3 regions of the Peribacillus sp. NPDC096622 genome follow, and region 1 is predicted to be linked to each of the others. Evidence: riboswitches for the same ligand, from Rfam matches in the RefSeq annotation. Region 1 holds a riboswitch; each other region holds the start of a gene.
The links. A riboswitch is a leader RNA that binds a small molecule or an ion and turns the genes downstream of it on or off. The one in region 1 is predicted to bind S-adenosylmethionine.
Positions count from the first base shown of each region.

Region 2: another riboswitch for S-adenosylmethionine. It lies ahead of ACIQYG_RS12330 (methionine ABC transporter ATP-binding protein); the one in region 1 lies ahead of metK (methionine adenosyltransferase).
Region 3: another riboswitch for S-adenosylmethionine. It lies ahead of ACIQYG_RS09275 (YezD family protein); the one in region 1 lies ahead of metK (methionine adenosyltransferase).

Region 1 is NZ_JBIWES010000010.1:165,050-169,336, reverse strand. It holds gene pckA (phosphoenolpyruvate carboxykinase (ATP)) at 1-840, opposite strand, end outside; SAM riboswitch class I at 1,270-1,432, shown strand; gene metK (methionine adenosyltransferase) at 1,597-2,790, shown strand; gene ACIQYG_RS18185 (gamma carbonic anhydrase) at 2,976-3,494, opposite strand; gene ACIQYG_RS18180 (alpha/beta hydrolase) at 3,705-4,287, shown strand, end outside.
Region 2 is NZ_JBIWES010000005.1:252,930-257,216, reverse strand. It holds gene ACIQYG_RS12345 (amidohydrolase family protein) at 1-315, shown strand, start outside; gene ACIQYG_RS12340 (nuclear transport factor 2 family protein) at 721-1,083, shown strand; gene ACIQYG_RS12335 (GNAT family N-acetyltransferase) at 1,151-1,618, shown strand; SAM riboswitch class I at 1,761-1,872, shown strand; gene ACIQYG_RS12330 (methionine ABC transporter ATP-binding protein) at 2,133-3,155, shown strand; gene ACIQYG_RS12325 (methionine ABC transporter permease) at 3,169-3,819, shown strand; gene ACIQYG_RS12320 (MetQ/NlpA family ABC transporter substrate-binding protein) at 3,841-4,287, shown strand, end outside.
Region 3 is NZ_JBIWES010000004.1:74,505-78,791, reverse strand. It holds gene ACIQYG_RS09290 (SDR family NAD(P)-dependent oxidoreductase) at 1-335, shown strand, start outside; gene ACIQYG_RS09285 (TetR/AcrR family transcriptional regulator) at 509-1,096, shown strand; gene ssuE (NADPH-dependent FMN reductase) at 1,284-1,817, shown strand; SAM riboswitch class I at 2,097-2,205, shown strand; gene ACIQYG_RS09275 (YezD family protein) at 2,362-2,505, shown strand; gene ACIQYG_RS09270 (phosphoadenylyl-sulfate reductase) at 2,675-3,391, shown strand; gene sat (sulfate adenylyltransferase) at 3,421-4,287, shown strand, end outside.

The sequences.
Region 1 (4,287 bases):
TTCACGTGAAAGGTTGATCGTTTTCGCATAGCAGCCGCCTTCGATGTTGAATACGCCGTTAGAAGACCAGCCATGCTCGTCATCACCAATCAGTTTACGGCTAGTGTCTGCTGATAAAGTTGTTTTGCCTGTACCGGACAGTCCGAAGAATAAAGCGACGTCCCCTTCACGTCCTACGTTAGCAGAGCAATGCATTGGAAGGATTCCAGCCTCTGGAAGTAAGTAGTTCATGATCGAGAAGATCGATTTTTTCATTTCTCCTGCATATTCCGTTCCGCCGATCAAAATGGTACGGCGTTCAAATGAAACGATGATGAAAGTTTCGGATGTAGTTCCGTCCACTTCTGGGTCCGCTTTGAAGTTAGGTGCAGAAAGGATCGTGAATTCAGCTTCGTGACCTCTCAGTTCCTCTTCGTTTGGACGGATGAACAAAGTATGGGCGAAAAGGTTATGCCAAGCATATTCATTAACAACACGGATGGGAAGACGTGATGTTTCGTCTGCACCAGCGAAACCTTTAAAAACAAAAATCTCTTCTTTTGCTTTTAGGTAGTCAACTACTTTATTATATAGTTTATTGAACACATCTTCGGAAATCGGCTGGTTCACGGGACCCCAATCGATTTTATCTTTAACTGATGCTTCTTCCACGATAAACTTATCTTTAGGTGAACGACCAGTATATTTGCCAGTTTCAGCTTTAACCGCGCCGGTTGATGTTAAAACGCCTTCATTTCTGCTTAGTACTTTTTCGACCAATTGAGGAACTGATAGTTGAGTTTGCACATTGTTTCCTGTTAATAATTGGTGTAACTCATTAGAAACATCTACAGAATTCATATATGAGGTACCTTCCTTTGTTTGAGTTTTTAGATTACAATTAGTATAACACATTCATTTAATTAGTCTATACTATTTCTTTTAATTTGTGATTATTTTCAGCTGGCCGCATTAATCATTTTAATCCGGTAGGAACCGAGTCAGGATTATCGCATATACTTTCATGAAGAAAAATTTATTTAAATAGGAAGTAAGTAAGCAATATATGTCTAATGGGAAAGTCAGGATGTCATTCCTTTTCGATGCTCAATACTTTATTATTAATGGCAATTTACAACATTTCTATTCGTATTTTGCATTGTAAACCCCGTTAGGACGTTGTATCAACATGATTTTTCAAATGAACGCCATTCTGGGTGGAAATGTTCTTTTTAGAAAAGCATTGACAAATTCCAGCCAGATACGATAATATCTTAAATTGTACGGATTCTCTTATCCCGAGTTGGTGGAGGGACAGGCCCTTTGAAACCCAGCAACCTGCCATATTGAACTTGACTCCAAGACCGATCGCCGAAAATAAAGCGAAGGTCTTCAAGGAATAGTGGTGATGGTGCTAACCTGAGCAAGGTAAAAAACCCTTGAACGATAAGAGTGAAAGGATAGAAGACAGAATTTTAAACCTTTCCTCATTTGCCAGGGAAGGTTTTTGTGTTTTTTATAAGTAATTCTGTGTCTATAGTCGAAACTAATGAGGGAAACGAGTTCCGTAAAAAATCAGGCTTATGCCTACAACATACTAACTTCCAAGGAGGAAATATGATGTCAAAGAAACGTCTATTTACTTCTGAATCTGTTACAGAGGGCCATCCGGACAAAATTTGTGATCAGATTTCAGATTCCATTTTAGATGCTATCCTAGCTAAGGATGCAAATGCACGTGTTGCGTGTGAAACTAGTGTAACTACAGGTCTTGTGCTTGTTGCTGGTGAAATTACAACTTCAGCTTACGTGGACATTCCGCGTATCGTTCGTGATACGGTTAAAGGAATTGGCTACACACGTGCGAAATACGGTTTCGATGCTGAAACTTGTGCCGTGTTGAGTTCCATCGATGAGCAGTCTGCCGATATCGCAGCTGGTGTCGATAAAGCATTGGAAGCTCGTGAAGGAAACATGTCAGAGGAAGAAATCGATGCAATCGGTGCAGGGGACCAAGGTCTAATGTTCGGATTTGCTTGTAATGAAACAGAAGAGCTTATGCCGCTTCCGATTTCATTGGCGCATAAACTTTCATTCCGCTTGTCTCAAGTTCGTAAAGATGAAACTCTTGCTTACCTACGCCCTGATGGTAAAACACAGGTAACTGTGGAATATGATGAGAATAACCGTCCTGTACGTGTAGATACGATCGTCATCTCTACACAGCATGATGCAGAAATTACGCTTGAACAAATTCAAGCCGATCTAAAAGAACATGTGATCAAAGCTGTTGTTCCAGCCGAGTTGATCGATGCAGATACTAAGTATTTCATCAACCCGACTGGCCGTTTCGTAATTGGCGGACCTCAAGGGGATGCTGGTCTTACTGGACGTAAAATCATCGTTGATACTTACGGCGGATACGCTCGTCACGGCGGCGGTGCATTCTCTGGTAAGGATGCTACTAAAGTTGACCGTTCTGCTGCATACGCTGCTCGTTACGTTGCGAAAAACATCGTGGCAGCCGGCCTTGCCGACAAAGCGGAAGTTCAATTGGCATACGCGATTGGTGTGGCAGAGCCTGTATCGATCTCCATTGATACGTTCGGAACTGGTACAGTTAGCGAAGAAGTCCTTGTTGACCTAGTTCGCGCTAACTTCGACCTTCGTCCAGCTGGTATCATCAAAATGCTTGACCTTCGTCGCCCAATCTACAAACAAACGGCTGCCTACGGACACTTCGGCCGTACAGATGTCGATCTTCCATGGGAACGCACGGACAAAGCAGAAACATTAAAAGCACAAGCGTAATTCATATAAAAAAGGTGTCCCGCAATTAGCGGGGCACCTTTTTTTATGGATTAATTTTGCCGTCTATCGGGAATAATTCAAGAAATCCCAAAGAAATTCAACTTAAGGGCCATACTCGTGAGTTAGAACAGTTTACTCGAGAGTTAGGAGCGAATACTCGTAACTTTCAGTCAATTACTCGTGCATTACTTTATTCGTTCCTCCGTTTTATAGTATTGCCCTTTTTCGGCGTATTCGCGTACGATGCGCTCCATATCCTGACGATCTTCTTCGTTGATTTCGCGGATGACTTTAGCTGGACGTCCGAATGCCAACATGTTCGGTGGAATGACTTTACCTTGGGGAACGAGACTGCCGGCACCGATGAAAGCCCCTTCGCCGATTTCGGCTTCATCAAGTACGATCGATCCCATGCCGATTAAAGCTCCTTTGCGGATTTTACAGCTATGTAAAATGACCTGATGGCCAATGGTTACTTCATCCTCGATGATCAATGGATTATTGGGGCTTTGGTGCAGGACGCTGTTATCCTGTATACTGACTTTTTTTCCGATGATGGTTGGGGATACATCACCGCGAATGACGGAATTGAACCAGATTGATGTTTCGTCGCCGATTTTGACATCACCTGTGACGACAGCATTTTCAGCGATATAAGCGCTTTCAGCAATTTCAGGTTCTTTGCCTTTATACGGATAAATAATCATTTTCAATCATTTCCTTTCCGAAGTGAATGTTTTTATGTATTATTTTAATATACCGTATGCAAATACACTTGGCTATTTATAATAGCAATGTACAACTTGTTAGATTTCTTTTTTGTCGAAAATCATGAATATGGTTATAATTTATATATATTATTTCAACTATCATGGATCGTACACAACAAGTGAAAAGTGAAAGGGGGATTTCGAATGTGGAAATGGGAGACAGAAGGAGACGCAAAGGGCGTCATTGTCATCGTTCATGGGGCAATGGAACATCACGGACGTTATAAGTGGGTAACACAAATGTGGCTTTCAGCTGGATACCATGTCGTCATGGGCGACCTTCCTGGGCAGGGGATGACTACTCGCGCCTACAGGGGACATATCGATTCCTTTGATGAGTATTTGGACGAAGTGAAAAGCTGGATAGAAGAGGCTTACGAATATTCGTTGCCGGTCTTTTTACTTGGACACAGCATGGGCGGTTTGATTTCGATACGCCTTCTTCAGGAAGAGGAATGGGACATTGCAGGGGTGATTCTTTCTTCTCCTTGCTTGGGCCTCGTGACGAAGCCGCGGAAGTTCCTTACAACGCTCTCGCATGGATTGAACATCGTTATGCCTAAGTTCAGGGTACATTCCGGATTGACCCCTGAAATGGCGACGAGAAGTGCGGAAATTCGTGAATCCGATAGAAACGATACATTATATATCACAAAGGTTTCAGTTCGCTGGTATCGCGAGCTTGCACAGGCTATGAAGGATGCTTTTGAAGAGATTCCTGAATTTC
Region 2 (4,287 bases), on a different contig from region 1:
GCCACTAAATTCCCTGCCCAAACAGCACTCGCCATGGCCACAAGAATGGGCGCCGAAGCGATAGGAATGGGTCATACAGGATCACTGGAAGCTGGTAAAAAAGCAGATTTCATCACCATTTACCCATATGACAAAGAACACCTTCAGCCACTGAGTGAAGCCTATTCGCACCTGCTTTATGCAGCACGCGGAAATGACGTATGCGATGTATACATTGATGGCAAAATGGTCGTGAAAGACGGCGGCTGCTTAACGATCGATGAAGAAAAAGTAATCGCCGAAACCAATCGTCTGCAAGGTACCCTATCAAGATAACGCTGATGGGGAAACAAACGGATGCACAGAAGAAGGAGCTGCCATTTGCAGCTTCTTTTTTATGGGTTTGGGAGTAATTATTTAGAGGTATCGGATGGCAGTAAAAAATGAATTGCCGCTAGTATTGCGGAATAAATTGTTCTTAACACCTAGAAATCCATCTGAGTCCAGTTACAAAGTAAGCCAGTTAAAAATATTAATAAGAAAATGGGGATGGCAAAAATGGTTAAAAACGAAAAAATGCCGCTGATCGCAACTATTATCCAGCTGCTAATCAGCAAGCAGCTGGATAAAAAACCTTTAACCGCATGGTTCACGAATTTCTGAAAATCTACGTATTAATTATTCACGATTTTCCAATTTCCTTGCTTCGGGGGAAACGGTCGAAAAAGGAGGACAAGATGGATGGACAGTTCATTGTTAAAAGAGCATTTGTATCAGCTGGAGGAGAAATTGTTAAAGTCTGAAGTTCGTACATCTCCAGAAGAGCTTTCATCATTATTGAAAGATGATTTCTTTGAGTTCGGCAGTTCGGGTAACATATGGTCTAAAAGCGATTTTATGGGGCAAGAGGGAGCCGGAGCGGTGAACATGACACTAAGTCAATTTGAGTTGCATCCATTGTCTGATGATACCGTGTTAACTACATATCGAATTTTTGATGAAGATAAGTTGGAACATACCTTAAGAAGTTCAATTTGGAAATGTACGGATGGAAGATGGCAAATGTTTTTTCATCAAGGCACAAAAACAAAAGAGCCCCTTTAAGCCTTTTATTTAATGAGTTTTGACTGCTTGGAAACTATTTCACTAAAATGATAGAGGTGGATGAAGGTTGATCTTTCGTACCATGGATACGGACAAAGATAAAGATATTATCGTTAAATTCCGGAAAGATTCCTATGTTGTAAGTTTTGGATCTGAAGCTGGTTTTGGAGATGAAAATACATATTTGCAACGAATGGAAGAACGGGTCCGCAAATTTCCGGATGGACTGGTGATCATTGAAAAGGATCAAGAACCGATTGGACAAATGGAACTTCAAATTCGGGAGTATGAAGGAACTGAGATTGGCTATGTGAATCTCTTTTATCTTATTCCAGAATACCGCAGTAAAGGCCTTGGCAAGGAATTGGTTCGCTACGCAGAAAGCTTTTTCAGGCAATTTAATGTATCCGAATATCATTTAAGGGTTTCTCCGGATAACCAAAGGGCGATTTCTTTATATACGAATTCAGGCATGATGAAGATAAGGGAAGAAAATGAAATATACCCCGTATGGAGAATGAGCAAATCACTATAAAAATAGAAAAAATAAATTATATTAATATAGTTAAAAAGTATCGATTCACTATACTGTGAAACTATTTATAGCGATGAAAAATATGGTTGACTTTAGAGAAATTAGAATATATAGTGAAGGACATAATTAAATATAACGTTAATTCTTATCAAGAGATGTGGAGGGACTTGGCCCTATGATACCTCGGCAGCGGGTTTTTACTTTTGTAAAAATACTGTGCTAATTCCAACGGACGAAAGTTTGAAAGATAAGAAGGAGCTTTTCTTAGATAATTAATTTAAGAGTTTACTCTTTTTTTATGTCTAAAAGAGGCCTCTTCTGTCTGACGACGGAAGAGGCCTCTTTTGTTTATTCAAAATGTATATGGTTATTGGAGGAATTGGTGCAGTTACTCATGAGTTTCGCGCAATTACTCGTGAGTTTGGCGGAATTTAACCTATCATTATGAAACGTTGCAAAGCTCTTCTCTCTGGATAATGAATTCGTACAAATAAACAGCATGGGGGGAGATTGGATGATTGAGTTTCAAGATGTTAAAAAGGTTTATCAAACAAAGAAACAGACCGTCGAGGCTTTGAAGGGCATTAATTTGACAGTGGAAAAGGGGGATATATTCGGGGTAGTCGGTTATAGCGGGGCCGGGAAGAGTACGTTGATCAGGCTGGTCAATTTGCTTGAACAACCTTCAGATGGTTCGGTGATTGTTGGGGGCAAGGATTTGACCAAATTAAGCCCGAAGGAATTACGGGCTGAAAAGAAAAAAATCGGGATGATCTTTCAGCATTTCAACTTGCTTAACTCAAAGACTGTTTTTGATAATATTGCCATGCCGCTGGTTTTATCGGGAACTCCGGCTAAGGAAATCAAAATCCGGGTAGGCGAGCTGTTGGAGTTCGTTGGCTTATCGAGCAAAGCAAAGAGTTATCCTGAACAATTATCCGGCGGTCAAAAGCAGCGTATCGGCATTGCAAGGGCATTGGCTACGAATCCATCGATCTTATTGTGTGATGAAGCTACGTCGGCATTGGATCCACAAACAACGAGTGCAGTTCTGCAGCTCTTAAAGAAAATTAATAAAGAATACAATATCACCATCCTGCTAATCACTCATGAGATGTCTGTAATTCGGGAAATTTGCAATAAGGTAGCGGTCATGGAGGGCGGATGTGTCGTTGAACAAGGTTCGGTTTTCGAAGTTTTCGCCAAGCCGCAAACGGATATTGCAAAAAACTTCGTGAGAACGGTCATACATGATGAGATTCCACAAAGTTTCTTAAAAAGCATAGGGTCTCACATCCCGATTATTTGGAAAATTAATTTTATTGGGACTACTTCGGGTACTCCTTTACTTTCAACCATCTCTAAGAAATATGATGTTCATTTAAGTGTCTTATCAGCCAATATTTCTGAAATTCAGGAAACGCCTTTCGGGAATTTGATCATCGAAGTGACCGGGAACAAAAATGAGGTGGACAAGGCTTATCAATATATTAAAGATGAGGGGATTCTCGTCCAGGAGGTGCAGATAAATGGGTAATACGCTTTGGGGAATGGAAATAACGGCAGACCAGCTGTTGACAGCTTTCGGTGACACACTTTATATGGTAGCCATCTCATTGGTATTTTCCGGGTTGATTGGGCTTCCGCTCGGTATCCTGCTTGTCATTACAAGAAAGGGTCACATCCTGGAGAATAAATGGATCTTTAATATATTGAACCCGATCATCAATATACTGCGGTCGGTTCCTTTCATCATCTTGCTTGTAGCAGTTATTCCGCTTACAAGAATGATTGTCGGCAGTGCGATCGGAACGAATGCGGCCATTGTTCCGCTTATCTTTTACGCGGCTCCTTATATTGCCCGGCTAGTGGAAAACTCGCTGTTGGAAGTGGACAAAGGGATTATCGAGGCGGCTCAGGCGATGGGGGCGACAACATGGCAAATCATTTATCGTTTTTTGATTCCCGAGGGACTTAGCTCGTTGATCCTTACATTTACAACAGCGACAATCGGGCTTGTTGGATCTACGGCGATGGCAGGTGCCGTCGGTGCAGGCGGGGTCGGGGATTTAGCTTTGGCTTACGGTTATCAAAGGTTCGATACGATGACGATGATCGTCACAGTGGCGGCGCTCGTGATCATCGTTCAATTACTGCAATCCACCGGGAACTTTGTTTCAAGAAAAATCAGAAGAAGATAAAAATAACAGGAGGTAGGAAAAATGAAAAAAATCTTATTAACGATCATGGTATTGGCATTGGCCATCGTGGCTGCAGCATGCGGGAACGATGAGGGTGCATCAGGGAGTTCGGATGATGTGAAAACAGTGAAAGTCGGTGTCAGCAGCGGGGATACGAGAACATGGGAATACATTGTCGACTTAGCGAAAGAGGAAGGGCTTAATATCGAACTGGTCACTTTCAATGATTATATCCAACCGAACCTTGCGTTAAGCGAAGGTGAAATTGATGCCAATTCATTCCAGACGGTCGCCTATTTCGATGAATTCGTTCAAGATCAAAATCTAAAATTGGAGGCCATCGGGTCGACTGTCATTGCACCTATGGGCCTTTATTCAAAAAAACATAAAAGTCTCAAAGATCTTCCGGATGGTGCTACGGTAGCCGTTCCGAATGAGGCAACAAACTTTGGCCGTGCACTGCTCCTC
Region 3 (4,287 bases), on a different contig from region 1:
CCGCTTCTGTGTTTGGCTACTTAGCTTCACATGGGACTTTTGCCTATCAGGCGACTAAAGGCGCTGTAAGAATGATGACACAGACAGCAGCTTTGGAATTGGGTGCTTATGGCATACGCGTTGTGGGCATTGCGCCGGGCGGGGTTGACACTCCTATCATACAAGGTTATAAAGACATGGGAATCATCGATAAATTGAATGCAAGTCAAATGCGCGGTGAATTGATTAAGCCAGAAGCCATTGCAAATGCCGTCTATCTATTATCGTTAGAGGAAGCGGATGCGATCAATGGAAGTGTAGTCATGGTCGATGATGGCTATGCATCTTTTAAGTGATATTCATAAATAGAAAACATTGTCCCAACCAGACGATGTTTTCTATTTATGATATATGGGAATATTGAATTCTAATAGATCAAAGGTAATATTGACCGATTGATACCAGCGATATATCATGGGAAATAGATGGGTGAAACCGGTCTTATCTTTATAAAAGAAGGTTGATATTTTTGAAAAAAGGGCAGCAAACCAAAGAACGAATCATAAATGTAGCCCGGACTCTTTTTGCCACTAAAGGTTTTGACATGACAAGAACGAATGAAATTGCCTCTGCATGCAATGTTTCCGAAGCTACTATTTACAAATACTTTGACAGCAAAAAAGATTTGCTTTTGGCTACAATTACCCCTAATGAAAAAGAGGAATCCGAAGATGGGGCTAGCCATCTATCCACGGATGATCTAGTGGAGAATCATGTTGCCACCATGATAAAAAAAATTCTTGAAAATAAAGAACAGTTTTCGATATTATTTAGGGAAACACAATTCGATCAAGATATTTCAAAGCAATATGTAGATCAGATTTTCAAACCAAATGCCAGGCATATTGAAATACAGAAGAGAATAGATAGCGGAGAGATACAATATATCTCTGATATTATTTTATTTAATGTAGGGATCATTTCTTTCACATTGGCTTTATCTACACATTATGAGATCCATCAACAAAAAAAGGAGCCATATTTTACTTCTGAACGAATTAAGAGCATTGCTCAACTTTTGGTATATGGTATTCATGGGAAACAAAATCATACATAATGAAACGGTCATATTTAAGGGCATGAGCATCAAGCCGTAAATATGACCGTTTCTTTTTTCATTAAGAGTAGATGTCCAGAGTGTAAGATTTGACTTATATTTTTCAGACAATTACGATAAATGTATACTTCACGAAATGCTTTAAGAAAATTTTATCTGGAAATCATGTAACATTGGAGGGTATCAAATGAGCGATATCGTGATTTTATCAGGAAGTCCGGCTATTCCATCAAGAACGGACATTTCACTAAAACATATTCAATCATTAGTCGAAAATGCAGGATTTACTACAGCTTATTTCTCGATTACGGATTTCACAGCAGATGATTTATTCCAAGGCAAATATAATAGCGAGGATATCTCAAAGCTTTCAGAGAGAATTCAAGCAGCCAGAGGAGTCATTATAGGTTCACCGGTTTATAAGGCTTCTTATACAGGTGTATTGAAAGCCTTGATTGATTTGCTGCCAGAAGGTGCTTTTAAGGGTAAGCCGGTGCTGCCAATCATGATTGGTGGAAGTAACAGGCATCTATTGGCGATTGACTATGCGCTTAAACCATTAATTTCAATATTAAAAGGCGAGCCGCTGCAGGGGATTTATTTTGTTGATAAGGAAATAGATAAACAGAATCCAGAAAACCCGATCAATGATTTGCATTTAATTGATCGCGTCCAGAGTCAGGTTCAAGAATTTGTAGAAGCGATACAGTTAAGAAATTAATGACTTAAATAAATTAATTCCTTCTATAAAAAGACTGAACCCTAGAAATTTTTTTTAGAATAACACGAGTCAATAATAGGCTTATTAATGAAAATAGACTCATTTTTTTGGAGACTTTATCTAAAAAGACGAGTCTATTTTCGTATTTATATGAACATAAAATCATAAATTGAATAGAGTGTATAAAAATAACAGTTCATCCATAATATTAAACCAAGTTATTTTATAAGAAAACTCCATTGACAAGGATTAAATATATGTTAATATTTAAAATAATAAAACTTATCCAGAGCGACGGAGGGAATTGGCCCTTTGAAGTCCAGCAACCTGCATGATGGATGCAAGGTGCTACCTCCAACAAAATGTTGATCATTTTGGAAGATAAGGTAAAGATATTTACCTTGCGATCTTTCCATCATGGAAAGATTTTTGTTTTTTGTGAAAATTTTAGGCAGACCATAACAATGTAAGGTTGTATGGAATTATATAAATCTAAGAAATTTAAAATAAAATATTCGCGGATTTTCTTAAAGGAGGAACTGGTTTGGATAAAGAGAATCAGCTTGAAGAAATTTTTGAACGACTTCAAGAAATGCTTACTTCAATGAAATATGGATCCATTACACTTATTGTCCAGGATGGTAAAATCATTCAAATGGAAAGAAATGAAAAACTAAGAATTAAATAAGGTATCTGCTGACTAGAAAAACTAGAGGCGGGTTTAACTGATATAAAGAGAGTATTGGTTAGATTCGTCTCTTTTTCCTAGATTCAAATAACCCGGGGAATATTACAACGGGAATTGATCAACAGTTACTCTAACCTGATACAGCAAGTTTTTAGAGGGGGCTACAAAGTTGGCTGCATTAATAAACTATGAAAATTTCAATACAGGGGACTTCCCTGTATTTCCTGAAGGCAGTGAGACAAAAGGTGCTTTGGAAGTTCTGCAATGGGCGAATGACCATTACGGAGACAAACTGATTTATGCTTGCAGTTTTGGTATTGAAGGCATCGTGCTTACGGATTTATTGGCGAAGGTCAATCCTTCGGCAAAAATAGTTTTTCTTGATACAGATGTCCATTTTGAGGAAACTTACCAATTGATCGAGGAAGTGAAGAAGCGATATCCGAAGCTTTTGATCGAAATGAAGAAACCTGACTTGACGCTTGAGGAACAAGCGGCGGAATATGGCGATGAACTATGGCTTAGAGATTCCAATAAGTGCTGTAACATCCGTAAAATCATTCCGCTTACTGATGTGCTTTCAACAGCAACAGCCTGGCTTTCGGGACTGCGGAGGGAGCAATCCGAAACAAGGGCTAAGACCGAGTATATCAATAAGGATAATAAGTTCAAATCAGTTAAAATATGCCCACTCATACATTGGACATGGAAAGATGTTTGGCGCTATGCCCACAAAAATGGACTTCCATATAATGTCCTGCATGATAATGGATATCCGAGCATTGGATGTAAAACGTGTACTGCACCTGCCTTCAATGCAGATGATTTACGGTCAGGCCGTTGGCAAGGAGCTCAAAAAACGGAATGCGGATTGCATTTATCTTAAATAAATAGAAACCATAGGGGGAAATTAGCATGACAATCAGTATACCGCACGGAGGAACATTAATCGATCTTTGGGAACCAAAATATGATTTTAGTAAAATAACGAAGTCAATCGAAATCGATGAAATTGCTTTAAGCGATCTTGAATTGATAGGCACTGGTGCCTACAGCCCGATTAAAGGATTCTTTACAAAAAGTGACTATGATACAGTGGTAAAGGATATGAGGCTTAGCAGCGGACATGTATGGAGCATCCCGATTACGCTGCCTTTGACCGAAGATACTGCAGAAAGCCTCACTATAGGTGAAGAAGTAACATTAACCCATGAAGGTGAAACATACGGGGTTCTCTCCGTTTCCGATATTTACACTCCAGATAAGCAATTGGAAGCGACATTGGTATATCAAACAGATGATGAGAAGCATCCTGGAGTGAAAAATTTATATAACCGCGGGGATGTATATGTCGGCGGGGAAATAAAGTTGATCAAGAGAATAGAGCGTCCGCTATTTCAAGCTCATTATTTGGACCCAGTCGAGACAAGGAAGGCTTTCGCTGAAAAAGGATGGGAAACGGTTGTCGGTTTCCAAACGAGGAACCCTGTTCACCGTGCACATGAATATATTCAAAAGACAGCATTGGAGATCGTCGACGGCTTATTCTTAAATCCTCTCGTTGGTGCCACTAAATCAGATGACATTCCGGCAGATGTAAGAATGGAAAGCTATAAAGTGCTGCTTGATAAATATTATCCTAAGGATCGCGTCTCCCTTGCAGTTTTCCCTGCTGCCATGCGTTATGCAGGACCTAGAGAAGCCATTTTCCATGCGATGGTCCGTAAAAATTATGGTTGCACCCATTTTATCGTCGGACGTGATCATGCGGGTGTGGGCGAT